3 linked regions of the Acidaminococcus fermentans DSM 20731 genome follow. The protein of the gene in region 1 binds, or shares a complex with, the protein of each later gene. Links are inferred from orthologs where the notes say so. Each region holds a gene or a part of one and is shown on either strand. Other genes may lie near its edges.

Region 1 (9,730 bases):
TGATCGAGCCCCTGTGGCAAGAGCTGGAAGCCATGCCCACCCAAAGCCATCATAAAAAAGTGCTGCTGGATACCAACCACGGCCTGGACAACGCCCGTCTGGAGCTCATCCGGACCATGGGCCAATGGATCCAGGAAGTCGTGGTAGACTGATTCCGGGGCATCAAAAAAGAGTGCCGCGCTCATTGCGCAGCACTCTTTTTTTCGATCCACTCTTTCAGGACCACCGCATTGTTGTGTTCCGGATCTTTGGCACCATAGAGAAGCGTTACGTTGCCGGTCTCCAGGAACGATTTTATTTTTTCCAGAAAGGCACCACTTTCCGGACTCTTTTCCAGCTCGTCCTCATACTTCTGGGCGAAGGCCGGGAACTTTTCCGGATCATGGCCGAACGCCTTCCGCAGTTCATTCGTGGGAGCGATGGCTTTCTCCCAGGCGGTCAGCTCTGCCTTTTCCTTCTTGATGCCCCGGGGCCACAGCTGGTCCACCAGGACCCGGCTGCCGTCCGTTTCTTCCGGAGCTTCATAAATCCGTTTCACTTGCAGCTTTCCCATGGAAAAGCCTTCTTTCTGTTATTTCGCCTGCCGTTTTTCCTTTTCGGCCACCTGTTCACAGGCCGTCAGAGGGTAGCGGTCGGAATTGTGATGGAACTCGATGCAGGGTTCACAGTCCTTATACCGGGGGCAGTCGAAATTCTTGCACGGGCAGGTGTCCGGATCGTACAGTTTAATCATATTAGGCACCGAAGAACAGTTTCATGTCGTCTTCCACCGTGCCGATACCAGCGATGCCGAAGTTCTTCACCAGGACGTTGGCCACGTTCGGGCTCAGGAAGGCCGGCAGGGTGGGTCCCAGATGAATGTTCTTCACACCCAGGTACAGCAGGGCCAGCAGCACGATGACAGCTTTCTGTTCGTACCAGGCAATGTTGAATACCAGAGGCAGGTCGTTGATGTCTTTCAGACCGAAGACCTCCTTCAGTTTCAGAGCGATCAAAGCCAGGGAGTAAGAGTCATTGCACTGACCGGCATCCAGGACACGGGGAATGCCACCGATGTCGCCCAGGTTCAGTTTGTTGTATTTGTATTTGGCGCAGCCGGCGGTCAGGATGACGGTATCCTTCGGCAGAGCTTTGGCAAATTCCGTGTAGTATTCACGGCTCTTCATACGGCCGTCGCAGCCAGCCATGACCACGAACTTCTTGATGGCGCCGGATTTCACAGCGTCGACCACTTTGTCAGCCAGGGCGAAGACCTGTTCATGAGCGAAGCCGCCCACGATGGAACCGGTTTCGATTTCAGTAGGAGCCGGGCAGGTCTTGGCCTGTTCGATCAGGGCGCTGAAGTCCTTGTGCCCGTTTTCGTCAGCAGCTACATGGTTGCAGCCAGGATAGCCGGCAGCACCGGTGGTCCACAGACGGTTCTTGTAGCTGTCTTTCGGAGGAACGATGCAGTTGGTGGTCATCAGGATGGGGCCGTTGAAGCTTTCGAATTCTTCCTTCTGTTTCCACCAGGCGTTGCCATAGTTGCCGGCGAAGTTCTTGTATTTCTTGAAGAAAGGATAGTAATGAGCCGGCAGCATTTCGGAATGGGTGTATACATCCACGCCAGTGCCCTGGGTCTGATCCAGCAGCATTTCCAGGTCTTTCAGGTCGTGACCGGAAATCAGGATGCCCGGGTTCTTGCGCACGCCGATGTCCACAGTGGTAATTTCAGGGTTGCCGTAAGCCGTGGTGTTGGCTTTGTCCAGCAGAGCCATGCCCTGTACGCCGTATTTACCGGTTTCCAGAGTCAGGGCAACCAGGTCGTCCACGGATTTGGTATCATCCAGGGTAGCAGCCAGAGCGCGTTGGATGAAAGCATCCACTTCTTCGTCGTCCTGGGCCAGTACGTTGGCATGTTTGCTGTAGGCAGACAGACCTTTCAGGCCGTAGGTGATCAGTTCCCGCAGGGAACGGATGTCTTCGTTTTCGGTAGCCAGTACGCCCACGGTCTTGGCTTTGGCATCGAATTCTGCTTCAGCGCCGTTCCACAGAGCAGCTTCCAGCAGGTCAGCGGTGTCACCCAGCTGAGCCAGCAGGTCAGCTTTCACTTTCAGGGTATCTTTGATCCGGTCGATGATGGCTTCCCGATCGAAGTTGGCGTTGGTGATGGTGGTGAACAGGTTGACAGTCACCAGATGGTTCACGTTGCGGTCAACGTTCTTTCCGGCAGCCCGCAGAGCGGTGGTCACAGCAGACAGACCCTTGGTCACGTAGATCAGCAGATCCTGCATAGCAGCCACTTCCGGCTTCTTGCCGCAGACACCCACGATGGTGCAGCCTTTGCAGCCGGCGGTTTCCTGACATTGATAGCAGAACATCTTGTTTTCCATTTGTATAACTCCCCTTTTCTGATTGAAACTCTCGCAGGTTGTTTTCTTCACTCGATGGCTCTATTATAGTCCGGTATAAAAAAACAATCCGTTGTTTGAACAACATACTTAAAAAATTACGGAGCAGCGGGGAAACCGCATTTCCGGCTGCTGCCCCTTTACCCCAGTGCCACGTCCAGGGTCATCATCACGGTGAACCCCAGGGCAAAGGTGAGCACGCCGATGTTGGAATGTTCTCCTTCGGACATTTCCGGGATCATTTCCTCCACCACCACATAGAGCATGGCCCCTGCGGCAAAGCTGAGGAAATAGGGCAGCAGGTGCCCGATGATGCTGGAGGCCAGGATGGTCCCCAGGGCCGCAAGGGGTTCCACGATGCCGGACAGTACCCCGCCGGCAAAAGCCTTGTGCCGGTTCATCCCCGCCGCCCGGAGGGGCAGGGAAATGATGGCCCCTTCCGGAAAATTCTGGATGGCGATCCCCAGGGACAGGGCAATGGCACTGCCCAGGGAAATGGAACCCGGATCCGTGACGAACCCGGCGTAGATCATCCCCACCGCCATTCCTTCCGGGATGTTGTGGAGGGTCACCGCCAGCAGCATCATGGTGGTCCGGCCCAGATGGCTCCGGGGTCCTTCCGGTTCATCGGTGTTCATGTGGAGATGGGGGATCGCCACATCCAGCAGCAGCAGGAACAGGATTCCGGCCCAGAATCCCACCACCGCCGGCACAAAGGCGAAATGCCCCAGGGCCGCACTTTCTTCCAGGGCCGGGATCAAAAGGCTCCAGATAGAGGCCGCCACCATGACCCCGGCGGCAAAACCGGTCAGTCCCCGCTGGACATTCCGGTGGAGCTGTTCTTTCATGAAATAGACACAGCCGGCTCCCAGGCTGGTCCCAAGAAAGGGAATCAGGATCCCCTTCCAGACATCTGCACTGATCAATGGGTCACCTCCTTTTTAGTGAGTCCCAAAGAACTCAAATGAGTTCCTTGCCCTCCATGGTCATGGCCAGGTTGCTGAGGGCGTACTGGATCTCTTTTTCCGGATGGACCGCCAGGGCCACATCGGTGGTTTCCACCTTCCGGAGCTTCTTCTTCATGTATTTCCCCGTATCCTTCCGGTACAGGTACATGTCCGCCCCGGAAATCACCCGCAGCAGGGTATCCGGTCCGTCGTCATCCCAGCCGCCGTAGAACAGGGGCTGGATGTAGAATTCGTCCATGGCCCGGACCACCAGGATCCCCACCACATCGGCGCCGGTCCGGTCCGCGATTTTCTCCATCACCTCCTTTGCGATGGGATATCCGTCTCCCCCGAACTGGGTCAGTACTTCGTTGGCCCCTTCCGCCGCCTGGGGATCGGGCAGGAAGGCGAACTGGGACCGGGGATAGGCCTGGCGCACCTGGCGCTTCCACACTTCCTTCATGGAAGCCGTGGCCTCTCCCGTATGGTCATAGACCACAAAGGCGATGTTTTTCCGGGCCAGAGGTTCCCTTCCCGCCGTCCCCGCTGCTTCCGCCGGCACCAGCAGGAACAGTCCTCCCAGGAGGAAACAGAGGGTCAGCAGCAGGTTTCTTATCCTTTTCATTTCAATACACCTCCTGGGCTTTTCCCCGGGTCAGTTCCAGCCCCAGATGGCGGGCCAGGATCTGTCCCCCATCACCATAGGTATCCATGGGCTGCAGGGCCCCCGGTCTGACTCCGGGACCAAAGAACAGCATGGGCACGTGTTCCCGGGTATGATCCGTTCCCTTCCAGGTGGGATCGCAGCCATGATCCGCGGTGACCAGCACCAGATCTCCGGGCTGGAGCCGGGCCGCCAGTTCCGGCAGTCTCCGGTCGATGGTCATGAGCCCTTCCCCGTAGCCTTTGGCATCCCGCCGGTGGCCGTAGGTGGAATCGAAATCCACAAAGTTGGTGAAAATCAGGCTCCCGTCCCCGGCAGCCTCCAGGGCCTCCAGTGTGGCATCGAAAAGTACATCCAGACCGGTGGCATGCCAGGCCCGGGTAATACCCCGGTGAGCGAAGATATCGGCAATTTTCCCCACTGCATAGACCCCTCCGGCCTTTTCATACACCTCATCCAGCAGGGTCTTTTCCGGGGCCGGCACGGCATAATCGTGCCGGTTGCCGGTGCGGGTGAATTCCCCGGCCTTTTCTCCCACAAAGGGACGGGCGATGACCCGGGCGATGTGGTAGGGCTGGACCAGTTTGTAGGCGATTTCACAGAGTTTGTACAGGTTCTCCAGGCCGAAGGTCTTTTCATGGGCGGCAATCTGGAGCACCGAATCCGCCGACGTATACACAATGGGCTTGCCGGTGCGCATGTGTTCCTCCCCCAGTTCCTGGATGATCACCGTGCCGGAGGCATGCTTTTCTCCCAGCACTCCGGGGAGATGGCCTTCCCGGATCAGCCCGTCGATGATGTCCGGGGGAAAACAGTGGGGTTTGTCCGGGAAATAGCCCCAGTCGAACATCACCGGCACCCCGGTCAGTTCCCAGTGGCCACTGAGGGTATCCTTGCCGCTGCTCACTTCCCGGGCATAGGTGTAAGCCCCTTCCAGGGGCTCCGCGGCCCCGATGGATACCGCCAGTTTCTGTCCGGTACTCATTTCATGGGCCCGTTCCAGCCCGTATCGGGCCAGATTGGGCAGGGCCAGCAGCGGGGCGGACGGGTCCTTGGCCCGTTCTTTCCCGAACCAGCGGGCAATGTGCCCCAGGGTATCCGCTCCCTGGTCTCCGAACCGTCCGGCGTCTTCCGCGCCGCCGATGCCAAAAGAATCCATCATCAGGATGATGCTGCGTTTCATTTTTTTCCCTCCCTTGCCAGCAATTCGTTCAATGCCCGGCGGACAATGGTCTGGAACCGGTTCTCCGCCAGCCGGTAGATTTCCGGCGAGGCAATGCTTTCACTTTCCGTCCGTTTGGCCACCACTCCGCACAGGCTGGCTGCCTGCAGCCCCAGTGCCTGGGCGGTGACGAACACGGTGGCTGTTTCCATTTCATAGTTGGTGACGCCCAGCTGCTGCCATTCCTTCATGCTCCCCTGGAACCGGCGGAGCACATAGCCGGTAAAGCTGTCATACCGTTCCTGGCCGGGCCAGAACGTATCGGAACTGCAGCAGATGCCCACCTGATGGGGCACACTTTCCACCAGGGCCGCATAGGCCAGCAGCTGGGTCAGCTCAAAATCCGCCACTGCCGGGAATTCCAGGGGGGCATAGTGGGCACTGGTTCCCTCCAGCCGTACGGCGGCCTTGATGATCACCACATCCCCCAGTTCCAGCCCTTCCTGGATGGAACCGGTGGTCCCCACCCGGATCACCCGTTTGATGCCCAGCCGGGCCAGTTCTTCCAGGCAGATGGCGGTGGAAGGGCCGCCCATGCCGGTGGAGCACACCAGTACCGGCCGGTTCTGGACCTGGGTCAGGCAGCTGGTGTATTCCCGGTGGCTGGTGAGATCCACCGTGGGACCCATGGCTTCCGCCAGGGACCGGACCCGGCCGGGATCTCCCGGCAGCAGGGCCGTATCCGCCCCCATCAGCATTTCCCGGGACAGCTGGGTGTGGTACATCACTTCATGAGGTTCCGCATAATGATGATCCATGGTATCACTTCCTGTTACAGTGCTCTTTTCTCCTATTATACGAAAGAGCAGGACCCCTGTTCAAGGTCCCGCTCCCCCGTTTTTCAGCCCTCAGGCCTTTCCTTCTTCCTTTTCCATGGTTTCCCGTACGCTTTCTTCACAGGACCGCATGGCCAGGATGCTCTGTTCAAAAAGTTTGTTCAGATCCCAGCCCAGCAGGTCCGCCCCCTGCTGGATCACGTCCCGGCTGCAGCCGGCGGCAAAGTGTTTGTCCTTGAACTTCTTCTTCAGGGATTTCACTTCCATATCCTGGACGCTTTTGCTGGGCCGCATAAGGGCCGCTGCCCCGATGAGCCCGGACAGTTCGTCCACCGCATAGAGGACCTTTTCCATTTCCTCTTTGGGTTCCACATCGCTGCACCGGGGCCAGCCGTGACTGGCCACCGCATGGATCAGCCGGTCGTCCCAGCCCTTTTCCTTCAGGATCTCCGCTTCCTTCCGGCAGTGCTGTTCCGGATACTTTTCAAAGTCCAGATCGTGGAGCAACCCCACCAGGCCCCAGAAATCCTCTTCCTCTCCATAGCCCAGTTCCCGGGCAAAATAGCGCAGGCAGCCTTCCACCGTCAGCCCATGCTGGAGATGGAAGGGTTCCTGGTTGTATTCCTTCAGCAGTTCCCATGCTTCTTCTCTTGTATTCGGCATTTCTGTCTCTCCTTCCCGTGTCATTATCCCCAGTATACCACAAGGAAATCAGAAGGAGAAACAAATCTTTTCAAAAGAAGCACATTTTTTGCACAAAATCGTTCAAACTGTGCATTTCCATACACCGGTTCCCCCACTATAATAGAGGGCTGTAAGGAGTTGATACCCATGCAGGAACAAAAAATCAAAAAACTGACCCTGGCAGGGATGTTCGCCGCTCTGGCCTTCGCCTGCTTTTCCTATCTCCGGATCGAAATCCCCATGGGCCTGGGGCTCACCGGGAAAATCTACGTAGGCCACGCCTTCATCCTGCTGTCCGCCCTGGTGCTGGGAGCAAAATACGGAGCCCTTTCCGGGGCCATCGGCCTGGCCCTGGCAGATCTGCTGGCCGGATACACCACCTCCGCGCCCCCCACCTTCCTGGCCAAGTTCCTCCTGGGCTGGTCCACCGCCTGGGCCGCTCAGCACCTGTGCCATCTGGACCGGCAGACCGATGACAGAGCCCGGCTCCGGGCCGCAGCCCTGGCGGCCGTTTTCGGTTCCGTGGTCAACGTGGTCACCGAACCCCTGATCCGGTTCAGCTTCAAGTTCTTCATCCTGGGGATGCCCCGGCAGATTGCCTACATAAGCGCCCTCAACTGCGCCGTAAGCATGGCCGTAAGCAATGTGGTGTCCGTGGTGCTGACGGTAATCCTGTACAAGGTTGCAGAAAAAAGCATCCGGATATAAAAAAGGGGATGTGAAAAAATGATTTTCACATCCCCGTCACTAGTCTCTAGTCACTAGTCTCCAGCCGATGGAAGCCAGCTTACGCTGGCAAATTTAAGGCGCTGTGAATGATTTTTTCACAGCGCCTTTTTGTCTTACTTTGCGTAATCCACCGCTCTGGTTTCCCGTACGATGACCACTTTGATCTGTCCCGGATATTCCATATCCTCTTCGATCTTCTTGGCCACATCGTGGGCCAGGATAGTGGCGGCATCGTCGTCCACCTTTTCCGGTTTCACCATGATCCGGATTTCCCGACCGGCCTGGACGGCATAGCATTTTTCCACGCCGTCGAAGGATTCGGCAATTTCTTCCAATCGTGTCAGCCGTTTCAGATACGTTTCCAGGGTTTCCCGACGGGCTCCCGGACGGGCAGCCGAAATGGCGTCGGCGGCAGAAACCAGCACGGCCTGGACGGACGTGGGTTCGCAGTCCCCGTGGTGGGACATGATGGTGTTGATCACGATATCGGATTCGTGATACCGTTTGGCCACTTCCGCCCCCAGGTCCACATGGGACCCTTCCACTTCGTGGTCCACGGCCTTGCCGATGTCGTGGAGCAGCCCGGCCCGCTTGGCCGAGTTCACGTCCACGCCCAGTTCGGCGGCCATCAGGCCGGCCAGATGAGCCACTTCCGTGGAATGCTTCAGCACATTCTGCCCGTAGCTGGTCCGGTATTTCAGCCGGCCCAGCAGCTTGATCAGTTCCGGATGGATGCCATGGACACCCACCTCGAAGGTGGCCTGTTCCCCGGCTTCCTTGATCTTCTGATCCAGTTCCTTCTGGGCTTTTTCCACCATTTCCTCGATCCTGGCCGGATGGATCCGGCCGTCGTTGATCAGCTTCTCCAGGGCGATCCGGGCCACTTCCCGGCGCACAGGGTCGAAGCCGGAAATGATCACCGCTTCCGGCGTATCGTCGATGATCAGGTCGATGCCGGTCAGGGTTTCCAGGGTCCGGATGTTCCGGCCTTCCCGGCCGATGATCCGGCCCTTCATTTCATCGTTGGGCAGGGGCACTACCGTAACCGTGGTTTCCGCCACCTGATCCGCCGCACACCGCTGGATGGCCAGAGAGATGATTTCCCGGGCCTTCTGGTCCGCGGTATCCTTGGCTTCCTGTTCCATTTCCTTGATCAGGCGGGCTTTGTCATGTTTGACTTCTTCCCGCACATTGTCCAGCAATTCCTGTTTGGCTTCTTCGCTGGTGAGCCCGGAAATCCGTTCCAGTTCCACCATCTGCTGGTCATACAGGGCATCGACTTTGGCCTGGGCTTCCCGCAGGCGGTTGCTTTGTTCCAGAAGTTTTTCTTCCTTCTTTTCATAAGCATCCATCTTTTTGTCGACGTTTTCTTCCTTCTGGACCAGACGCCGTTCATTTTTACTGAGCTCTGCTCTTCTTTCCTTGTTTTCCCGTTCCATTTCGGACCGGAGACGGTGGATTTCTTCCTTGGCTTCCAGCAGCGCTTCCTTCTTTTTGGCATCGCCTGCTTTTTTTGCTTCTTCCAGGATCTGTTTGGCAGTCTCTTCTGCGGAACCGATTTTGCCTTCTGCTACGTTTTTACGAGCCAGATATCCGCCTCCAACGCCTAATAAACAAAGGACTACAGCAATAACTACACTCATGGGATCTATGATGAGCACCTCCTCTTTTGCGTATTTTTCATCAAACCCTACTCATACAATAAATAAGGCAACCCGAGGTCGCCTTAACACCCAATGAACACGATTGGACAGAAATATTTTATAGTATTTTCACAGAGGTGTCAATAAAAAGGGGCTGTTGCCTGGGCAACAGCCCCTTTTTAGTCTCTAGTCACTAGTCCCCAGTCTCTAGCCAGTGGAGGGAACCCGGGCTGCGGGTTCCTATAAATCCTTTGAAAAATCTTCCAGTGCGCTGGCTATGGCGCCGCTGCCGAAGCCCCGGCTGGCCAACATCCTTGCCAGAGCGGCCTTGGCTTTCCGGTGATCTTCCGGATATTTCCGCCGGATTTTTTCCCCCTGGGCTTCCGCCAGGGCCAGGGCCCGTTGGGTTTCTTCCTCTTCCGTCACGTCTCCCAGCGCGTCCCGGGCCTCTTCCCCGGACAGGCACCGCCGGGTAAGCATCAGCCGCAGGTACTGCTTCCCGTAAAACTTTTTCCGGCGCCAGGCGTCCAGCACCGAATGGGCACAGCGAAAATCATCCACAAAATGATGGTCCGCCAGCTTCTGGATCACCTGGTCCTGGAGTTCTTCCGGGCAGCCCCGTTCCCCCAGCTTCTGCCGCAGTTCCCGGGTGCTGTGGTCCCGGAGGGCCAGTTT
Region 2 (9,677 bases), 110 kb from region 1 along the record:
TTCTACCTGATGAGCCGCGGCCTCAGCGAGGATGAAGCCCGGGCCATGCTGGTACGGGGCTTTGTGGATCCGGTTTCCAAGGCTCTGCCTCTGGAATATGCGGTGGAAATGAACAATCTGATCAATCTGGAACTGAAAGGTTCCATGTAAAAGGGAGGCGGAGATCATGACCAAAGAACAATTCAACGCACTTCCGCGTCCCACTTTCCGGTGGATGAAAGTGAACCACCTGGAACTGGATCCCCTGGCTGAAAAAGCCCTGGCGCCGGTGGAACTGGCCGTCCGTCAGGAAGGCACGGCAGAGGTACGCACCTATGAAGGCAACGGGCTGCCGGATCTGGGGGATTTCCAGGGTGCCAGTGCGGAAGCCCTGGCCCAGGCCCGGCAGGGTGGCAATGTGAACTGCAGCGTAACGGTCCCTGCAGGGGAAGAAGCTTCTGTGTGGATCAACTATACGGTAACGGAAGCGGTTCCCCGTCTGGTGGGGCAGCTGAAGATCCAGGCAGGGAAGGATAGCCGGCTCCATGTGTACGAGCTGTTTGAAGGAGATGCGGCAGAGGGTCTGGTGAACCTGCTCCAGTTTGTGGAAGCGGAAGACGGGGCCCAGGTTACCATCAGCAAGGTCCAGGTGCACGGGGAACAGGTCCGGCACATCGATCAGCGGCTGACCCGGGAAGGGAAGGAAGCCCGTGTGAAGTTTGTCAGCGCTGAAGTGGGCGGCCGTCAGAACCTGGTGTACGTGCGCACGGATCTGGATCACGACGAAGCGGAATTCAAAAGCGCTTCCATGTATCTGGGCAGCGATGACCAGCTGTTCGACTATTCCTACTGGGTGCCCAACAAGGGCTGCAAGACGGATACGGACATCCTGACCACCGGTGCACTGATGGGCAAAAGCAAGAAATATTTCCGGGGGACCATCGATTTCCTCCGGGGCGGCAAGAAGGCTGTGGGCAACGAATCCGACGTGTGCCTGCTGCTGAACAAGGGCGTCCATTCCATTTCCGTTCCTTTGCTTCTGTGCAAGGAAGATGATGTGGTGGGCAACCATGCCTCCAGTTCCGGCCAGATCGACCAGGATATGCTCTTCTATCTGATGAGCCGGGGCTTCAATGAAGCCGGTGCCCAGCTGATCATCGTGGAAAGCAACATCCGGCCGGTAATCGACCAGCTGGGAGATGAAAATCTGGAAAACAGGGCGCTCCAGGCTGTACGGACGAAAATGCAGTTCTGCCACCAGAAAGGAAATTGCCATGATAAATGTACGCAGAGATTTCCCCATCTTGACTAAAGTCCACAACGGACATCCTCTGGTGTACCTGGACAATGCGGCCACCACCCAGAAACCCTATCAGGTGATCCATGCTCTGGTGGACCTGCTGGAACACCACAACGGGAACCCCCACCGGGGAGCCCATGTGCTGTCCATCGAAGCCGGGGAACTGTATGACAAGGCCCGGGAAGCGGTGCGGAAGTTCATCAACGCCAAGCATTTCGAAGAAGTGATCTTTGTGCGGAACTCCACCGAAGGCCTGAACCTGATTGCCCGGAGTTATGGGGAAACCCATCTGAAAAAGGGCGACAAAGTGGTGATCCCCATTTCCGAACACCATTCCAACCTGGTTCCCTGGCAGAGAGCCTGCCGGAAGACCGGTGCGGAACTGGTCTATATGTACCTGGATGAAACCGGGCACTTTACGGAAGAAGATCTGGCCAAGATCGACGAACGGACCAAAATCGTTTCCTTTGCAGCGGTGAGCAACGTGCTGGGCATGGTGCGGCCGGTGAAGGAAGTGGTGGAACGGGCCCACAAGGTGGGGGCCATCGCCATTGTGGATGGAGCCCAGTCCACCCCCCACATGAAGACGGATGTCCAGGATCTGGACTGCGACTTCTACGTTTTTTCCGGCCACAAGATGCTGGGTTCCACCGGCACCGGGGTGGTGTACGGGAAAAAGGCCCTGCTGGAAGAAATGGAACCCTTCCTGCTGGGCGGGGATATGATCGAATATGTCCAGGAACAGACCACCAGCTTCAATGAACTGCCCTACAAGTTCGAAGCCGGGTCTCAGAATGTGGAAGGGGCCGTGGCCCTCCATGCGGCCATCGATTACCTGAACGACATCGGCATGGACCAGGTGGAGGAACACGAACGGGAACTGACCGACCGGTGCCTGGAAGGGATGCTGAAGATGCCCCATATCCATATCCTGGGGAGCACGGATCCCAAAGAAAAGACCGGGGTCATCTCCTTTACCATCGACGGGGTCCATCCCCACGATGCGGCCACCATCCTGGACAGCTACGGCATTGCCATCCGCAGCGGACACCACTGTGCCCAGCCTCTGGGGGCCCATCTCCATGTGGAAGCGTCCAACCGGGTCAGCTTCTACATCTACAACACCCTGGAAGAAGTGGATTATTTCCTTTCCAAACTGCCGGAAGTCCGGAAAGTCATGGGCTTCAAAGATTGATAGAAGGAAACAGGTGAACGATAATGGAAGACATGAACCAACTGTATTCTGACATTATCCTGGAACACAATCAGGATCAGGCCAACAAACATGAGCTGGATCCCCATAATCTCCAGGAACACGGTCACAATCCCAGCTGCGGGGATGACATCACCCTCCAGGCGGATATCCAGGACGGGATCATCAAAGATGCCGCCTATACCGGCCACGGCTGTGCCATCAGCCAGGCATCCACGGATATCATGATCGATCTGATCCGGGGGAAATCCGTCAAGGAAGCTCTCCGGCTGGTGGATCTGTTCCTGGCCATGATCAAGCGGGAAGAAACGGATGACGGCAAGCTGGAAGAACTGGACGAAGCCATCGCCCTGAAAAACATCTCCAACATGCCCGCCCGGGTAAAATGCGCGGTCCTTGCCTGGCACACCCTGAAGGATGCCCTGGAGAAGGAAGAGGAGAAATAAGGTCCTGGTTCGCAGCACCGGAAGCGGGCTTGTCGGCAATCAACGGGATTTTCCAATGCTTGTCGAAATGACCCTGTTTGTGCATTTTGAGAAATAGAACTAAAATTTGAAGAAGTGTTGTTCGTGCTTTTTGGACGGACAACACTTTTTTGTTGAAAGAAGAGGGAAGTCCAGCTTCTTGTATGCTGCATGGAGTTGCGACATGGCTGTCCAGGCCCGCGACCCATGACCCTTGGCCCGCGACGGGGTGTGAAAAATATATTTTCACCCCCCTTTTATGGCTTTTTCCCCGCCGGTGTAGTATAATCTACCCATAATGTCAAGAGTGAAACAGAAGGAGGATGCAGAGGATGCATAGTTTTAGCACGGATTTTGGAGGCCGGACCCTTACCATTGAAACCGGTAAGATTGCCAAACAGGCCAATGGGGCTGTTCTGGTCCGCTACGGCGAAACCGCCGTGGTGGTGGCTGCAACGGGGACCGATACTCCCAGGGAAGGGGTGGATTTCTTCCCGCTGACAGTGGATTTTGAAGAAAAAATGTATGCGGTGGGCAAAATCCCCGGCGGGTTCCTGCGGAGAGAAGGGCGGCCGGCAGAAACGGCCATCCTGACTTCCCGGCTCATCGACCGGCCCATCCGTCCCATGTTCCCGGACGGGTACCACAACGATGTGCAGATCGTATGCACGGCGGTATCCGTGGATCCGGACAACGCTCCGGACATTCCGGCCATGATCGGTGCATCCTGTGCCCTGTCCATTTCCGATATTCCCTTTGAAGGGCCCATTGCCGGTGTGCGGGTGGGGCTCATCGACGGCCAGTTCATTGTGGAACCTACGGTGGAACAGGCCAAGGTCAGCGAACTGAACCTGGCAGTGGCCGGCACCAAGGATGCCATCCTGATGGTGGAAGCCGGAGCCAAGGAAGTTTCCGAAGAAGTGATGCTGGATGCCATCTGGTTTGCCCATGGGGAAATCAAGAAACTGGTGGAATTCCAGGAAAAGATCCAGGCGGAAGTGGGCAAGCCCAAAATGGACTTTGAGGTCTACACGCCTCCTGAAGAATTGGCGAAGGAAATCGAAGCCTACGGGGAACCCAAGATCCACGATGCCCTGATGGATCCGGACAAACTGCACCGGGACAAAATGGTCAGCGAAGCCAAGGAAGAGATCCTGGCCCACTTTACGGAACTGTATCCGGACAATGAAATCGACATTGCCCATGTGGTGGCCAAACTGGTGAAACGGGTATTCCGGCACATCATCACCGTGGACAAGATCCGTCCGGACGGCCGTGCCCTGGACGAAGTCCGTCCCATCAGCTGCGAAGTGGGTCTCCTGGCCCGTCCGCACGGCTGCAGCCTGTTTACCCGTGGACAGACCCAGGTGCTCAACTGCCTGGCTCTGGCGCCTCTCCGGGAAGCACAGAACCTGGAAACCCTGGCCGGCGACATCCAGAAACGGTACATCCACCACTACAACTTCCCGCCCTACAGCGTGGGCGAAACCAAACCTCTGCGCAGCCCGGGCCGCCGGGAAATCGGCCATGGGGCCCTGGCAGAACGGGCTTTGCTGCCGGTGATTCCCTCTGAAGAAGAATTCCCCTACACCATCCGTCTGGTGTCTGAAGTGCTGGAATCTAACGGGTCTTCCTCCATGGCCAGCACCTGCGCCAGCACCCTGTCCCTGATGGATGCCGGCGTGCCCATCAAGGCGCCTGTTTCCGGCGTGGCCATGGGCCTGGTGAAGGAAGGAGAAAACTTCACCATCCTCACCGATATCCAGGGGCTGGAAGATGCCAACGGGGATATGGACTTCAAGGTGGCCGGTACCTCCAAAGGGATCACCGCCATCCAGATGGATATCAAAGTGGACGGACTGACCAAGGACATCCTCCAGGCTGCCCTGGCCCAGGCCAAGAAAGGCCGTGCCTTCATCTTGGGCAAGATGCTGGAATGCATTGCGGAACCCCGGAAACAGCTGAAGAAATATGCGCCCAAGATCACCACCATCAAGGTGAACCCGGAGAAGATCAAAGACATCATCGGGCCTGGGGGCAAGATTATCAAGAAAATCGTGGAAGATACCGGAGCCCAGATCGACATCAACGATGACGGCACCGTATACATTGCCGCTGCTGACAGCGAATCTGCTGATGCGGCCATCAAGACCATCCAGGATATCACTGCGGAACCGGAAGTGGGCAAGATCTATACCGGCAAAGTGACCCGGATCATGAACTTCGGGGCCTTTGTGGAATTCATGCCCGGCCGGGAAGGGCTGGTACACATTTCCCAGCTGGCCAAGGAACGGGTGGAAAAAGTGGAAGACGTGGTCAATGTGGGCGATGAAATCGTGGTCAAACTGGTGGAAATCGATTCCAAAGGACGGCTGAACCTGTCCCGGAAGGCTTGCTTGAAATAAAAAAAGGGGACTGCTGACAGCTGACCGTTGACAGCTGACAAAAAAGGGGCTGTGAAAAAATGATTTCTCATTTTTTCACAGCCCCTTTCTATGCTACAATGATACCGTACACACAGAAACAAGGAGATCATACTATGGGATTGTTTTTCAGAAAGACGAAAGTGAAGCTGATGGCTCCGGTGACCGGGATGGTGATTCCCCTGGAACAGGTTCCGGACCAGGCCTTTGCCCAGAAAATGCTGGGGGATGGGGTGGCCGTCCGGCCGGAAAAAGGAGAACTGGTGGCTCCCTGTGACGGAAAAATCACCTATGTGCCGGATACGGCCCATGCCATTGCCCTGACGGAAGGACATGGACTGGAGATCCTGCTCCATGTGGGCGTGAATACGGTGGAACAGCAGGGAAAGGGATTCCGTGCCCTGGTGAAAACCGGGGATATGGTCAAAATGGGGCAGCCCCTGCTGGCCTTTGACCAGGAATGTCTGGAAAAGGCCGGCTGTGATCTTGCCACCCCCATGGTGATCACCAACGGAAATAAGGTGGGCAAAATGGAAAAGGTGCCATCCGGTCCGGTGCAGGCCGGGCATGATCCGGTGCTGATCATTACCCTCAGCTGAGACGGGAGGTGGGAACATGCAGGTAAAAGGCAGCGGCGGCAGTTTTGTGGAGCAGGTCTACAACCTGGCTCCGGCAGTGGCCTGGGAACTGGGACTCCAGGTGTGCCGGGAGATGCAGGTGGATGTGGCCCAGCAGGATGATGCCGGGATGCTCCTGAACGGATCCCTGGTTTCCGAAGAAAAATCCTTCCTGTTCGGGAAACCCAAGCGGAAGGAAATCGTGTTTGCCGTGCAGCCCCTGGAACAGGGGTGTACGGTGATCTTGGACATCCATAAAAAGCGGATGGAAGTCTACAGCCTGACACCCCAGAACCGGGAAACGGACAAGTTCGTAGCCCTGTTCGAAGAAAAGGCCCAGGCCTATCTGGACCGGCGGATCTGCCCCCAGTGCCATGCGGCCCTGCCGAAGAACGTGGCTTTCTGTCCCTTCTGCGGGGCAAAACTGTAACAAAAAAAGCTGACTGCCGAAGCAGCCAGCTTTTTTATGTCGTAACCTATAGCTTAGATGGCGCGGGTTACCTTGCCGGAACGTAAGCAGCGAGTGCACACGTTGATGCTCTTCACTTCACCGTCTACCACCGCTTTAACCTTTTGAACGTTAGGTTTCCAAGAACGTTTTACATGTCTATTGGAATGGCTGACGTTGTTGCCGGACAGCTCACCTTTGTTGCAGATTTCACAGATGCATGCCATGGTCCCACCTCCTTCAAGTTATAAGGCAATGCTTTATTTTTAAAACTCAATGTAGCTATTTTAACACAAATTGGATTATAATTGCAAGTAGAAAACCATGAGAAAAGGAGAAAATGACCATGTGGTGGCAGGAACCAGTAACCAGACTCAAAGGCATCGGGCCCAAAAAGGCCCTGGAATTCGAAAATATCAATGTTGTAACCATCGGCGACCTGCTGAACCATTTTCCCCGGCAGGGATGCTATCTGGATTATTCCCATATCCGGACCATCGGTGAGCTGACCACCGGAGGGGAAATGCAGCTGTTCCGGGGGACCATCGTACGGATGAACAACCGGCGGAGTGCCCGGAACCTGAAGTACGCCACCATCACCATCGGGGACGGCACCGGGTTTGCGGAAATCGTCCTGTTCGGGGCCCAGACCTACATGACCCGGGTCTATCACACCGGGGATGAGGTGCTGGTCATCGGCAAGGTGATGCCGGGACGCACGGCCAAAAGCGTTACGGGGGCGTCCCTGTCCCATGTAAAAGAGGACGGAGCGGAAGCACCGGGGATTCTTCCCACCTATGCCCTCACCGGCAGCCTGACCCAGAACCAGGTCCGGGGAGCAGTGCGCCAGGCCCTGGCCCTGGCCCGGAAGGAACTGCCGGAATGCCTGCCGGAAAAAATCCTCCGGGCCAAACAGTTCCTGCCCCGGCTGGAAGCCCTGGAGAACATCCACTTTCCCAAAAGTCCGGAACTTCTGGAAAAGGCCCGGCAGCGGCTGATTTTCGAGGAACTGTTCTTTCTCCAGTGCGGCCTGCTCCACCACCGGGTGGAGATCAAGAAGGACAGCCAGGGCATTAAAATGGCCCGGTGCGGGACGCTGGTCCGGAAGGTTCTGGACAACCTGGGCTTTTCCCTGACGGACAGCCAGAAAAAAGCCTGGCAGGAAATCGACGATGATATGCAGAGTCCGGAGCCCATGAATCGGCTGGTCCAGGGGGATGTGGGCTCCGGGAAAACGGCCCTGGCTCTCCTGGCCCTGGCCAAGGCGGTGGAGAACGGCTATCAGGGATGCCTGATGGCGCCTACGGAAATCCTGGCAGAGCAGCACTACCAGGAGATGCAGAAGGTGCTGGAACCGGCCGGCATCCGTACGGCCCTTTTGACCGGGGGACTTTCTGCCAAAACCCGCCGGCAGGTATTGGAAGGGCTGGCGGATGGTTCCATCCAGGCGGTAGTGGGGACCTATGCTCTGATCCAGGACAAGGTGGTGTTCCACTCCCTGGCCCTGGCCATTACCGACGAACAGCACCGGTTCGGGGTGGCTCAGCGGGCCAAACTCCAGGCCAAGAGCCAGTACGCGCCCCATGTGCTGGTCATGACCGCCACGCCCATTCCCCGTACCCTGGCCCTCACGGTGTACGGAGACCTGGATGTGTCCCTGATGAAGGGGCTGCCCCCGGGACGGAAACCGGTCCGGACCCTGTGCTATACGGAGGAGAAACGGCCGGCGGTGTATCAGGGAATGGTCCATCAGATCCGGGAGGGCCATCAGGCCTATGTGGTATGCCCGCTGATCGAGGAAAGCGAAGGGGTGGATGCCAAGGCGGCGGAGGAACTCTATGAGGAACTGACCTCCACCTATCTCCGGGGGATTCCCTGTGGCCTGCTCCACGGACGGTTGAAACCGGAAGAAAAGGATGCGGTGATGGAAAGCTTCGCCCGGAACGAGACCAAGGTGCTGATCACCACCACCGTGGTGGAAGTGGGGGTGAACGTGCCCAACGCCACCCTGATGGTCATCGAGGGGGCGGACCGGTTCGGCCTGGCCCAGATGCACCAGCTCCGGGGCCGGGTGGGCCGGGGCAGCGCCCAGTCCTACTGTGTGCTGCTGACGGCCTCCACCAATCCGGTGACCCTGGAACGGCTCCAGATCATGCGCAGCTGCAGTGACGGATTTCTGCTGGCGGAAAAGGACCTGGAGCTCCGGGGGGCCGGCCAGTTCTTCGGGCTGCGGCAGCACGGGCTCAGCGACCTGTACATTGCGGACATCCTCCGGGATACGGATACCCTGGTGGAAGCCCGGAAAGCGGCCCAGTGGGCCATGGGGAATCCGTCAATCGCCAAAGAAGTGATCCGGGCCGCAGCCGTCACCCAGTTCGACGGCCGGTTCGAAAGGATATTCAATGCGTGAGGGGACTGTTGCGTGAGAAACAGCCCTCGACTAAAGGAATGTGTATCTATCGTTACACATTCCTTTTTCTTTTGGGAGAATAGGGAAAATTTTCTGTTAAAAGCAGGAAAAACGGGAAGGAGCCCCGAAAAAGAGTACCATCAGACAGTTTGGGACTCTGGCTTCGGCAGCCGGCAATCCCACAACCATACGGAACAAAGGGGGCTGTACAGTGAAAGAGTATACAGGTGATAAAATCAGAAACGTGGCAATTGTAGGTCATGGGGGCGCAGGCACCACTTCCCTGACGGAAGCGCTGCTCTATCGCAGCGGGGCCATCAGCCGGATGTGCAAAGTGGAAGACGGACAGACCACCACGGACTTTGAACCGGAAGAAATCAAACGGGGAGTCTCTGTCAGCGCCACCCTGGCTCCTGTGGAATGGCGGGATGTGAAGATCAACTTCATCGATACCCCGGGCTTTGCGGATTTCGTGGCGGAAGTGAAGGGGGCGTTCCGGGCGGTGGACAGCGTGCTGATCGTGGTCAGTGCCACCAGCGGTGTCCAGATCGGCACGGAACAGTGCTGGAAACTGGCGGAAGAAGCCGGGCTGCCCCGGCTGATCTTTGTCAACAAGATGGACCGGGAAAATGCGGATTATGACAATATCCTGGACAATCTCCGGGCCAAGATCGGTAAACGGATCCTGCCCCTGGAACTGCCCCTGGGCAAGGAAGAGAATTTCTGCGGGGTCATCGACGTGTTCAACCAGAAAGCCTACAAGGGCAACGGCAACGGGGCTGACGAAATCGAAGTCCCGGACGACATGAAGGACTGGGTCCAG
Region 3 (9,561 bases), 110 kb from region 1 along the record:
AGAATGGAGCCCACCACCAGGGAAACGAACACCATGTACAAAGTCTGTTCCGCGCTCAGGATCAGCTGGGACGCGGGAACTCCCAGTTTCTCGATCATGACAGGCTCACCTCCTTCCAGAGAATTCCCTTCCGGGTCAGATATTCCTCGCTCCGGGCCAGCTTGTCCCCTTCATCCAGACACTGGAGGATGAAGATGCCCAGGGCGGTCTGCTGGAGTTCCGTCACTGTGGCGAAGACGATGTTGGTCTTCAGTCCGATTTCCTCGCTGAGTACGGAAATGTCTCCCTCCGAAGCCTGCCGCCCCAGAAACCGCAGCTTCAGCAGCCTGAAGGGCCGGGGATCTTTTTTCAGATCTTCCTGGATGCTTTCCGGAATGGTGTCAGGGATGACGGTCCGGACAAACTTCCGGGTGATTTCCTGCTGGGGATTGCTGAATACTTCCAGCACGGATCCCTGTTCCACCACCCGTCCGTGTTCCATGACTGCCACTTTGTTGCACAGCTGCTGGATCACCTGGATCTGATGGGTCACGAACAGGATGGTGATCTTCAGTTCCCGGTTGATCCGCCGGAGCAGCTGCAGGATCTGTTCCGTGGTTTCCGGATCCAGAGCGCTGGTGGCTTCGTCGCAGAGCAGGATGCTGGGATTGGTGGCCAGGGCCCGGGCAATGCCCACCCGCTGTTTCTGTCCCCCGGACAGCTGGATGGGATAGGACCCGGCCTTGTCTTCCAGTCCCACAAACTGGAGCAGAGTCTTCACCGTCCGGTCCAGCTGTACCGGTTCCGTATGGTTCAGCCGCAGGGGGATGGCCACATTCTCGTAAACAGTCCGGGAATCCAGCAGATTGAACTGCTGGAAGATCATGCCTATCTTTTTCCGGACTTTCCGGAGTTCATTGTGGGACAGCTGGTCGATGATCTGCCCTTCGATCTCCACATGGCCCTCCGTAGGGGTCTCCAGGGCATTCACCATCCGCAGCAGGGTGGATTTCCCGGCCCCGCTGAAACCGATGACCCCGAAGATGTCTCCTTTTTCCACTTCCAGGTCCACATGCTGGAGGGCCTGTACCGCTCCGCTGCCGATTTTAAACGTTTTGCTGATATCCTGAAATTTGATCAAATCCAACACCTCTTGCTGAGTAAACAAAAAGAACCACCGTCTCTCCAGAGACGATGGTTCGTGGTTCCACTCTGATTCACCGGCATCCAAAGACCGGCCTTTGCGGCAGAAATAACGGCTGCCAGCCCGGGGCGCTCTACTGAAGGTTCGAGGCCCAGCTCACGGAGGCATTCCCCAAGGTTCCCGCCGCCCGGCTCTCAGCCAACACCGGACTCTCTGTGGACCTTTCCCAAAGGTACTGGTTCCGCTCATCGCTTTTTTCAATATGCCTATATCCTACTATGAGGGGGGGATTTTGTCAAGAGGAATTGTATTTTTTTTTCAAACAGTAAAAAAGAGGGACCGTTGCAGAGCAACAGTCCCTCTTGGTACGTACCAGCAGAAATTATTTCAGTTCTACGGTAGCGCCAGCTTCTTCCAGTTTGGCTTTCATGGCTTCAGCGTCAGCTTTGGCAACATGTTCTTTGATGGCGTTGGGAGCAGCATCAACGGCAGCTTTGGCTTCTTTCAGGCCCAGGCCGGTCAGTTCCCGAACAACTTTGATTACGTTGATCTTGCTGGCACCAGCATCTTTCAGAACAACGTCGAATTCGGTCTTTTCAGCAGCGGCAGCGCCGGCAGCAGGAGCAGCAGCTACAGCAACAGGAGCAGCAGCGCTAACACCGAACTTGTCTTCCATGGCCTTAACCAGGTCGGCCAGTTCCAGAACAGTCATATTTTCAATGGCTTCCATGATTTGATCTTTATCCATTTTTCATACCTCCAAAATTTTAAATGAAATGGGTAATGGTTTTACTCAGGCGACTGCGTCAGCCTGTTTTTCGATTAAGCAGATTCCTGCTCTTTCTTTTGCCGTACGGCTTCCAGGGTATACACAAAGTTGCGGATCGTCCCCTGCAGTACGTTGACCAGCCCGGAAATGGGGGCCTGCATGCTGCCAACCAGTTTGGCCAGCAGTTCTTCTCTGGAAGGCAGTTCTGCCAGAGCCTTGACTTCGTCCAGGGCGATTACTTTACCGTCCAGGATGCCGGCTTTGATTTCCAGAGCTTTGTGGTCCTTGCTGAAATCGTTCAGGATCTTGGCAGGAGCCACAGGGTCTTCAGCGGAGAAGGCCACGGCGGTATTGTGTTCCAGATAAGCATCCAGTCCTTCAATACCAGCTTCTTTGGCGGCAATGCGGATGAAGGTGTTTTTGGCAACCATGTACTTCACACCGGCTTCACGCATCTTGCTTCTCAGTTCAGTATCCTCAGCTACGGTCAGACCGCAGTAGTCAACCAGAACAGCACCTTTGGAACTGGACAGCAGATCTTTCAGTTCTGCTACTTTACCAGCTTTTTCAGGTCTAATGTCATGCATCAGTAGTACACCTCCTTGCGTCAGTTTTTATTAATCAATGAAAAGACCTCTCGGCGGGTCAGCCGGAGGTCATGTTTATCAACACTCCGACCTAGGCAGGTGGAAATCCGTTAGGCTTGCGCGCCTGCTGTCTTGGGTCCGATGGTCATTTTCTATTTGATTATTTGTTGCTGTCGGCTTTCAGTACGTCAACGGGAACGCCAGGGCCCATGGTGGTGCTCAGGGTTACGCTCTTGATGTACTGGCCTTTTGCGCCGGAGGGTTTTACTTTGATCAGGGTGGTGATCAGAGTCAGATAGTTTTCCAGCAGCTTGTCAGCGTCAAAGGAAACCTTGCCGATGGCAGTCTGTACGTTACCGGCTTTGTCGGTACGGTACTCGATTTTACCAGCTTTGATTTCGTTGACGGCACGGGTGACATCCATGGTCACAGTACCCACTTTGGGGTTAGGCATCAAGCCTTTGGGGCCCAGGATTTTACCCAGACGGCCAACAGTACCCATCATGTCAGGAGTGGCTACGCAGACGTCGAAGTCGGTCCAGCCGCCTTTGATCTTTTCCACGTATTCATCAGTGCCAACAAAGTCTGCGCCGGCAGCTTCGGCTTCTTTGGCCTTAGCGCCTCTGGCGAATACCAGCACGGTCTTGGATTTGCCGGTACCGTTGGGGAGAACCAGAGCACCGCGGACCTGCTGGTCAGCGTACTTGGGATCAACGCCCAGACGGACGGAAACTTCAACAGTGCTGTCGAATTTGGTCACAGAAGTCTGTTTTACCAGTTCTACTGCTTCCTTGGGGGAATATGCCTTGCCAGCTTCGATGAGCTTTGCGGCGTCGGTATATTTCTTACCAGCTTTACTCATTGTTTGTTCCTCCTTGTGGTCAAGCGGCTTTTGCCTCCCACAGTTTTTCAGACATTAGTCTTCTACAGTAATACCCATGCTCCGGGCAGTACCTTCGACCATGCGCATGGCAGCTTCAACGGAGCCAGCGTTTAGGTCTTTCATTTTGCTTTCAGCGATTTCCCGAACTTTGTCACGTTTAATGGTGGCAACTTTGTTCTTGTTGGGTTCACCGGAAGCCTTTTCGATACCGCAGGCCTTCTTCAGCAGAACAGCTGCAGGAGGAGTCTTGGTAACGAAAGTAAAAGAACGATCTTCGAAAACGGTGATTTCGACAGGGATGATCAGGCCAACCTGTTTGGCAGTCCGTTCGTTGAAGTCTTTTACGAAGGCCATGATGTTGATACCAGCCTGGCCCAGTGCCGGACCTACGGGAGGTGCCGGAGTTGCCTTACCAGCAGGTACCTGCAGTTTAACCATCTTTACGACTTTCTTAGGCATAATTTACACCTCCTTACTTATTCAATAGCTTCCACTTGGGTGAATTTAACTTCAATGGGAGTCTCACGTCCGAACATTTCAACCATGACTTTGATCTTCTGCTGTTCGTCGTTGATCTCCGCTACCGTCCCGACCATATCGGTAAAGCCAGGGGCTTTGATGCGGACGGTATCATTCAAACCTACAGGGCATTCCATCCGGACAACCGGTTCTTCCACAGCCTTGCCGGCCGCTTCCGCCTTGTCGCCTTCTTTGGGTTGTGCCCCCAGGATGCGTTCCACTTCACGGTCAGATAAAGGAATGGGTTTCGTGCCAGTACCAACGAAGCCGGTTACACCAGGGGTGTTCCGCACAGCATACCAAGTCCGGTCGTCCACGATCATTTCGATCAGCACATAGCCCGGAAATACCTTCCGTGCCACGACCTTTTGCTTGTCATCCTTTGCGTCCACTTCATTCTGCATGGGAACCAGCACCTGGAAGATCTGCTCTTCCATACCCAGGGAATGGATTTTGCTTTCCAGATTCATCTTTACCTTATTCTCGTATCCGGAATAAGTATGAATGACATACCAGTGCTTTTGATTTTCCATGCTTATTGCACTCCCATCACTAAACGGAACAGTACGGACAAAATAGCATCAATGGCCCAGATTAAAAAAGCTGCAAAGAGAGAGGACAGGATAACCGTCACGGTATATCCGATCAGTTCCCGCTTCGTCGGCCAGGTTACCTTTTTCATTTCGGTTTTCACTTCTCGGAGAAAACCACCTGTTCCAGGAGTGCTCTTCCCATCCGGGGTGATCTGAGATGCTGCCATATTGCTCCACCTTATTTCGTTTCTTTATGCATCGTATGCTTTTTGCAGAACTTGCAATACTTTTTGATTTCGATACGTTCAGTATCGTTCTTTTTATTCTTCGTAGTCTGGTAGTTACGCTGTTTGCATTCGGTGCAAGCCAGGGTAATACCCACACGGTTTCCAGCTGCCATTCCTTAACACCTCACTTACATTCAAACTCTTGATTCCCAAAAGCCGCCTATAAAGGTTATCATAGAACCGTCAGGATGTCAACAAAAAAGTGAGGCCGATGGATAGGTCGGCCTCAGTTTTACATCCAGATGATTCGATTAGCCTTCGATTTCGGTAACAACACCGGCGCCAACGGTATGGCCGCCTTCGCGGATAGCGAAACGCAGACCTTGTTCGATAGCGATCGGGGTGATCAGTTCAACATCCATCACCACGTTGTCCCCAGGCATAACCATTTCGGTGCCTTCAGGCAGGTGAGCAACACCGGTAACGTCGGTGGTACGGAAGTAGAACTGCGGACGGTAGCCGTTGAAGAACGGAGTATGACGGCCGCCTTCTTCTTTGGTCAGTACGTAAACCTGGCCTTTGAATTTGGTATGAGGATGGATGGTGCCCGGTTTGGCCAGTACCTGACCTCTTTCGATTTCGGTACGGTCGATACCACGCAGCAGGCAGCCGATGTTGTCGCCGGCTTCAGCCTGATCCAGGGTCTTCCGGAACATTTCCAGACCGGTGGCTACGGACTGTTTCTTTTCTTCGGACAGGCCGACGATTTCAACAGTGTCACCAACTTTGATCACACCACGTTCCACACGGCCGGTAGCTACGGTACCACGGCCGGTGATGGTGAACACGTCTTCGATAGGCATCAGGAACGGTTTGGCCAGATCGTGTTCCGGAGTGGGGATGTATTCGTCAACAGCCTTCATCAGTTTCCGGATGTTGTCTTCCTGTTCCTTGTCCCCTTCCAGGGCTTTCAGAGCGGAGCCAACAACGATGGGAATATCATCTCCGGGATAACCGTACTGGCTCAGCAGGTCACGGACTTCCATTTCAACCAGTTCAATCAGTTCGGGATCGTCAACCTGGTCGGATTTGTTCAGGAACACAACGATGGCAGGAACGCCAACCTGGCGGGCCAGCAGGATGTGTTCACGGGTCTGAGGCATGGGGCCGTCAGCAGCGGAAACAACCAGGATGGCACCGTCCATCTGAGCAGCACCGGTGATCATATTCTTTACATAGTCAGCGTGCCCCGGGCAGTCAACGTGTGCATAGTGTCTGGTTTCGGTTTCATATTCAACGTGGGCGGTATTAATGGTAATACCACGTTCTCTTTCTTCCGGAGCCTTATCGATGTCAGCGTAAGCTTCGAAAGTGGCTTTGCAGCCCGGAGTTTCGGACAGGACCTTGGTGATGGCCGCAGTCAGGGTCGTCTTGCCATGGTCAACGTGACCAATGGTCCCAATGTTTACATGGGGTTTTGTTCTTTCAAATTTCTCTTTCGCCATTAGAATACCTCCCAACGCTTTCTGAATATTTTTTTGGATTTTAAAATAGCCCCTTTACGGGGCTGTGTTGGTAATGGTAGCGGCGCACGGATTTGAACCGCGGACAGGCCGGGTATGAACCGACTGCTCTAGCCAACTGAGCTACGCCGCCATAAATTGGAGCTGATGACCAGAATCGAACTGGTGACCTTATCCTTACCAAGGATACGCTCTACCATCTGAGCTACATCAGCATTTGGTTGCGGGGGCTGGACTTGAACCAACGACCTTCGGGTTATGAGCCCGACGAGCTACCAACTGCTCCACCCCGCGATGTTTGGTGGAGAGAGAAGGATTCGAACCTTCGAAGCCAGAGGCGGCAGATTTACAGTCTGCTCCCTTTAACCACTCGGGAATCTCTCCACATTTGTCTGTCAGGAACATTTGGAGCTGGCAAAAGGAATTGAACCCTCAACCTACTGATTACAAGTCAGTTGCTCTACCTATTGAGCTATGCCAGCGCTTTTCGTTCGTAACAAGTGTAAGTATAAAGGATGTTGGGGTTTTTGTCAACAACTTTTTTAAAAAAAGTGTAAGAAATTTTATAAACCAGAAAAACGGGGGCTGATGCCCTCCCTCAGCCCCCGCTTTCTTACATATAAAAGTACCACACAGTCACCAGGGCCAGGAGGATCCGGTAGATCCCGAAAGCGGTCAGGGTGGACCGCTGGAGGAACTTCATAAACCAGACAATGGAGAAGTACCCCACCACAAACGCGGTGACGAAACCGATGGTCAGTACCGCCAGATCTCCTCCTGTCAGCGCGGAGATGTTCTTCAGCAGTTCATACAGACAGGCCACCACCATAACGGGCAGGGCCATGATGAAAGTGAAATCCGCCCCGGCTTTCCGGTTCACCCCCACCAGCAGGGCACCTCCCATGGTGGACCCGCTCCGGGAGAACCCGGGCCACAGGGACAGGAACTGGAAGAAGCCGATGTACAGCGCCTGGCGGATGCTGATGTGATCCACATCCTGGACCAGTTCCGCCTCATGGCCCCGGATCTTCCGTTCCGCCACAATCATCAGAAGGGCTCCCAGCACCAGGCCCACAGCCACCGTAGCCGGAGAAAACAGGTATTTTTTGATGAAGGAGTGGACCAGATAAGCAAAGGCCATGGTGGGCACGCAGCCGGCGGCAATGTGCCAGCCGGTCAGTCCGGTGCCCATCTGCCACCCTTCTTTGGTCAGGAACCGGGCAAACCGTTCCTTGTAAATCACCAGGACGGCCAGGATGGCCCCCAGCTGGATCACCACGTCGAAGATCTTGGCCAGGTTGCCCTCAAAGCCGATCATATGCCCTACAATGATCATATGGCCGGTGGAGGATACAGGGATAAATTCCGTCAGGCCTTCCACAATGCCCAACAGGACGGCAATCAGATTTTCACTCACGTCATACACTCCTTTTTCTTCTGCAATTCTTTTTGGTTAAGAGAACTTGTTCATTATATGGCAAATACCATAAAAAAAAAGAGAAGACACGGATTTTTCCTCAGAGTTTAAGAAAAATTGTCCTTCTCTTTTTTCTTTGTTTCTATTATTCAGTCTTCCGGTTTTTCGTCTCCGAAAGAAATCCCCAGTTCCCGGCCGGTCCGGACGATGTCCGAATCCACCGGCACCTGATGGGGTTTGGACGCTGCCTGGGCGATGGGCACCCGGACGATGGCATTGGCCTGGAGGGACACCATCACATTGTATTCCTCATCCAGGCAGGCTTCCACTGCCGCCGCCCCGTAGCGGGTGGACAGGACCCGGTCATAGGCCGTGGGAGAACCGCCCCGCTGGAGATACCCCAGCACGGTGCAGCGGGATTCGATCCCTGTCCGCTCCTCGATTTCCCGGGCCAGTTTTTCACCGATCCCTCCCAGCCGGATGGGTTCGAAGCTTTCCTTCACCATCCGGGCGATGGTCAGCTGCCCTCCGATGGGCTTGGCCCCTTCCGCCACGGTAATGATGCTGAACTTCTTCCCATTCTGCTGGCGCTGGTGGATCTTGCGGATCACCGCATCCAGGTCATAGGGAATTTCCGGGATCAGGATCACGTCCGCTCCTCCTGCAATGCCGGAATGGAGGGCGATCCAGCCTGCATACCGTCCCATGACCTCCAGCACCATGACCCGGTGATGGGATTCCGCCGTGGTATGGAGCCGGTCCAGGGCTTCCGTGGCCATGGCCATGGCCGTATCAAAGCCGAAGGTCCGTTCCGTACAGGGCAGATCATTGTCGATGGTCTTGGGCACCCCCACCACGTTCACATCACAGAACCGATGGAGATCATGGGCGATTTTCAGGCTGCCGTCCCCACCGATGACAATCAGACAATCGATGCCGTGGTCCTTCAGGTTCCGGACCACCACATCCCGCCGGTCTTCATAGATTACATTGCCCTTTTCATCTTCGCCTGCAGCATAATGGAAGGGGTTGTCCCGGTTGGTGGTCCCCAGGATGGTCCCGCCCCGGGGCAGGATCCCGGACACATCGGACAGGCTCATAAGCTTCATGTCATTGCAGATCAGCCCATGGAACCCGTTGGAAATGCCGTAAATCTGGAACCCGTGATGGAGAGCCGTCTTGACCACGGCCCGGATCACAGCGTTCAGACCGGGACAATCGCCTCCGCCGGTGAGGACCGCCAGGGTCCCTCTTTTCTTTTCCTGCATTGGACACACCCCTTTTCGCCAGTTATTCCACTTCCCAAACCGTATAATCCGCTGCGGAAATCCGGATAGATTCCGTGCCGTCGAATTTGTCGTAGCACAGCAGTCCGTCATTCACATAGCCGGGCCAGGCCAGCACCACGGTATAGGCTTTGCCCAGGGCATCGATGACACTCTTGGGATCGATGTGGAACACCGGCACGAACAGGGTCTGCACCCGGTCCAGCAGGATCACATCTCCCCGGTGTCCAGCCAGTTCTTCCGTCAGCATGGCGGGAGCCTGTTCCTTCCGTTCACTGGGCAGCAGCTTCAGGAATTCTTCCGTGATCAGCAGCCGGGTATCCACATAATCCCAGCCCTTGGCTTCTGCAGCTTCCCGCAGCAGTTTGCTTTTGCCGCTGCCGGGTTTCCCGGTAACGATCAGGACTTTTTCTTCCTTGCCCTGTACAGCTTCCACCTGTTTCAAAAATTCTTCCATTTGACTCATGTGTATCGCCCTCCCTTGTGACGCATGGATTTTTCCGCTTTTGATACAATGTTATTCGCCGCCGGAAAAGAGAATTCCTGCAAACTGCTTTTTTCTTCTTTGGAAGCGGCAAACAAATTGTCAGATTGTTTCAATTCTATCATTCTTGTCCCGGTGGTTCCGGAGATGTTCCTTGGCAGCCATGATGAGCAGGCCCTTGTTCAGGGTCATCAGGTCCAGTTCATGGTT

The links.
Region 2: rny (region 1) and ACFER_RS02405 share a complex: the UniProt entries of both Bacillus subtilis proteins name them as parts of the possible RNA degradosome complex. The link is inferred for Acidaminococcus fermentans DSM 20731 from one-to-one orthologs.
Region 3: rny (region 1) and ACFER_RS01330 share a complex: the UniProt entries of both Bacillus subtilis proteins name them as parts of the possible RNA degradosome complex. The link is inferred for Acidaminococcus fermentans DSM 20731 from one-to-one orthologs.

What each region holds. Positions count from the first base shown.
Region 1 is NC_013740.1:422,179-431,908, reverse strand. Bases 6,791-9,730 are described here. They hold rny (ribonuclease Y), read right to left. Parts: upstream 9,056-9,730; coding sequence 7,526-9,055; downstream 6,791-7,525. Other genes in these bases: ACFER_RS01900 (regulatory protein RecX), read right to left, coding at 9,296-9,730; ACFER_RS01910 (ECF transporter S component), read left to right, coding at 6,831-7,391. In the rest of the region: ACFER_RS01950 (alpha/beta hydrolase family protein), read left to right, coding at 1-152; ACFER_RS01945 (DUF488 domain-containing protein), read right to left, coding at 182-553; ACFER_RS11510 (hypothetical protein), read right to left, coding at 572-733; hcp (hydroxylamine reductase), read right to left, coding at 735-2,372; ACFER_RS01935 (ZIP family metal transporter), read right to left, coding at 2,531-3,316; ACFER_RS01930 (hypothetical protein), read right to left, coding at 3,351-3,962; ACFER_RS01925 (phosphopentomutase), read right to left, coding at 3,964-5,184; udp (uridine phosphorylase), read right to left, coding at 5,181-5,981; ACFER_RS01915 (hydrolase), read right to left, coding at 6,072-6,662. UniProt on the Bacillus subtilis protein: Endoribonuclease that initiates mRNA decay. Initiates the decay of all SAM-dependent riboswitches, such as yitJ riboswitch. Involved in processing of the gapA operon mRNA, it cleaves between cggR and gapA.
Region 2 is NC_013740.1:532,595-542,271, forward strand. The notes cover bases 2,938-5,824. They hold ACFER_RS02405 (polyribonucleotide nucleotidyltransferase), read left to right. Parts: upstream 2,938-3,288; coding sequence 3,289-5,361; downstream 5,362-5,824. Other genes in these bases: sufU (Fe-S cluster assembly sulfur transfer protein SufU), read left to right, coding at 2,938-2,938; ACFER_RS02410 (PTS sugar transporter subunit IIA), read left to right, coding at 5,496-5,824. In the rest of the region: Fe-S cluster assembly protein SufB, read left to right, coding at 1-150; ACFER_RS02390 (SufB/SufD family protein), read left to right, coding at 167-1,291; ACFER_RS02395 (aminotransferase class V-fold PLP-dependent enzyme), read left to right, coding at 1,254-2,474; more of sufU, read left to right, coding at 2,498-2,937; more of ACFER_RS02410, read left to right, coding at 5,825-5,978; ACFER_RS02415 (zinc-ribbon domain-containing protein), read left to right, coding at 5,995-6,426; rpmB (50S ribosomal protein L28), read right to left, coding at 6,480-6,671; ATP-dependent DNA helicase RecG, read left to right, coding at 6,791-8,854; fusA (elongation factor G), read left to right, coding at 9,066-9,677. UniProt on the Bacillus subtilis protein: Involved in mRNA degradation. Catalyzes the phosphorolysis of single-stranded polyribonucleotides processively in the 3'- to 5'-direction. Necessary for competence development in Bacillus subtilis.
Region 3 is NC_013740.1:308,208-317,768, reverse strand. The notes cover bases 6,791-9,561. They hold ACFER_RS01330 (6-phosphofructokinase), read right to left. Parts: upstream 8,850-9,561; coding sequence 7,731-8,849; downstream 6,791-7,730. Other genes in these bases: sigH (RNA polymerase sporulation sigma factor SigH), read right to left, coding at 9,454-9,561; brxF (BREX-3 system P-loop-containing protein BrxF), read right to left, coding at 8,872-9,333; ACFER_RS01335 (undecaprenyl-diphosphate phosphatase), read right to left, coding at 6,791-7,581. In the rest of the region: ACFER_RS01410 (methionine ABC transporter permease), read right to left, coding at 1-98; ACFER_RS01405 (methionine ABC transporter ATP-binding protein), read right to left, coding at 95-1,120; rplL (50S ribosomal protein L7/L12), read right to left, coding at 1,506-1,871; rplJ (50S ribosomal protein L10), read right to left, coding at 1,946-2,479; rplA (50S ribosomal protein L1), read right to left, coding at 2,640-3,341; rplK (50S ribosomal protein L11), read right to left, coding at 3,396-3,821; transcription termination/antitermination protein NusG, read right to left, coding at 3,839-4,414; preprotein translocase subunit SecE, read right to left, coding at 4,417-4,641; rpmG (50S ribosomal protein L33), read right to left, coding at 4,653-4,814; tuf (elongation factor Tu), read right to left, coding at 4,953-6,146; more of ACFER_RS01335, read right to left, coding at 6,778-6,790. UniProt on the Bacillus subtilis protein: Catalyzes the phosphorylation of D-fructose 6-phosphate to fructose 1,6-bisphosphate by ATP, the first committing step of glycolysis.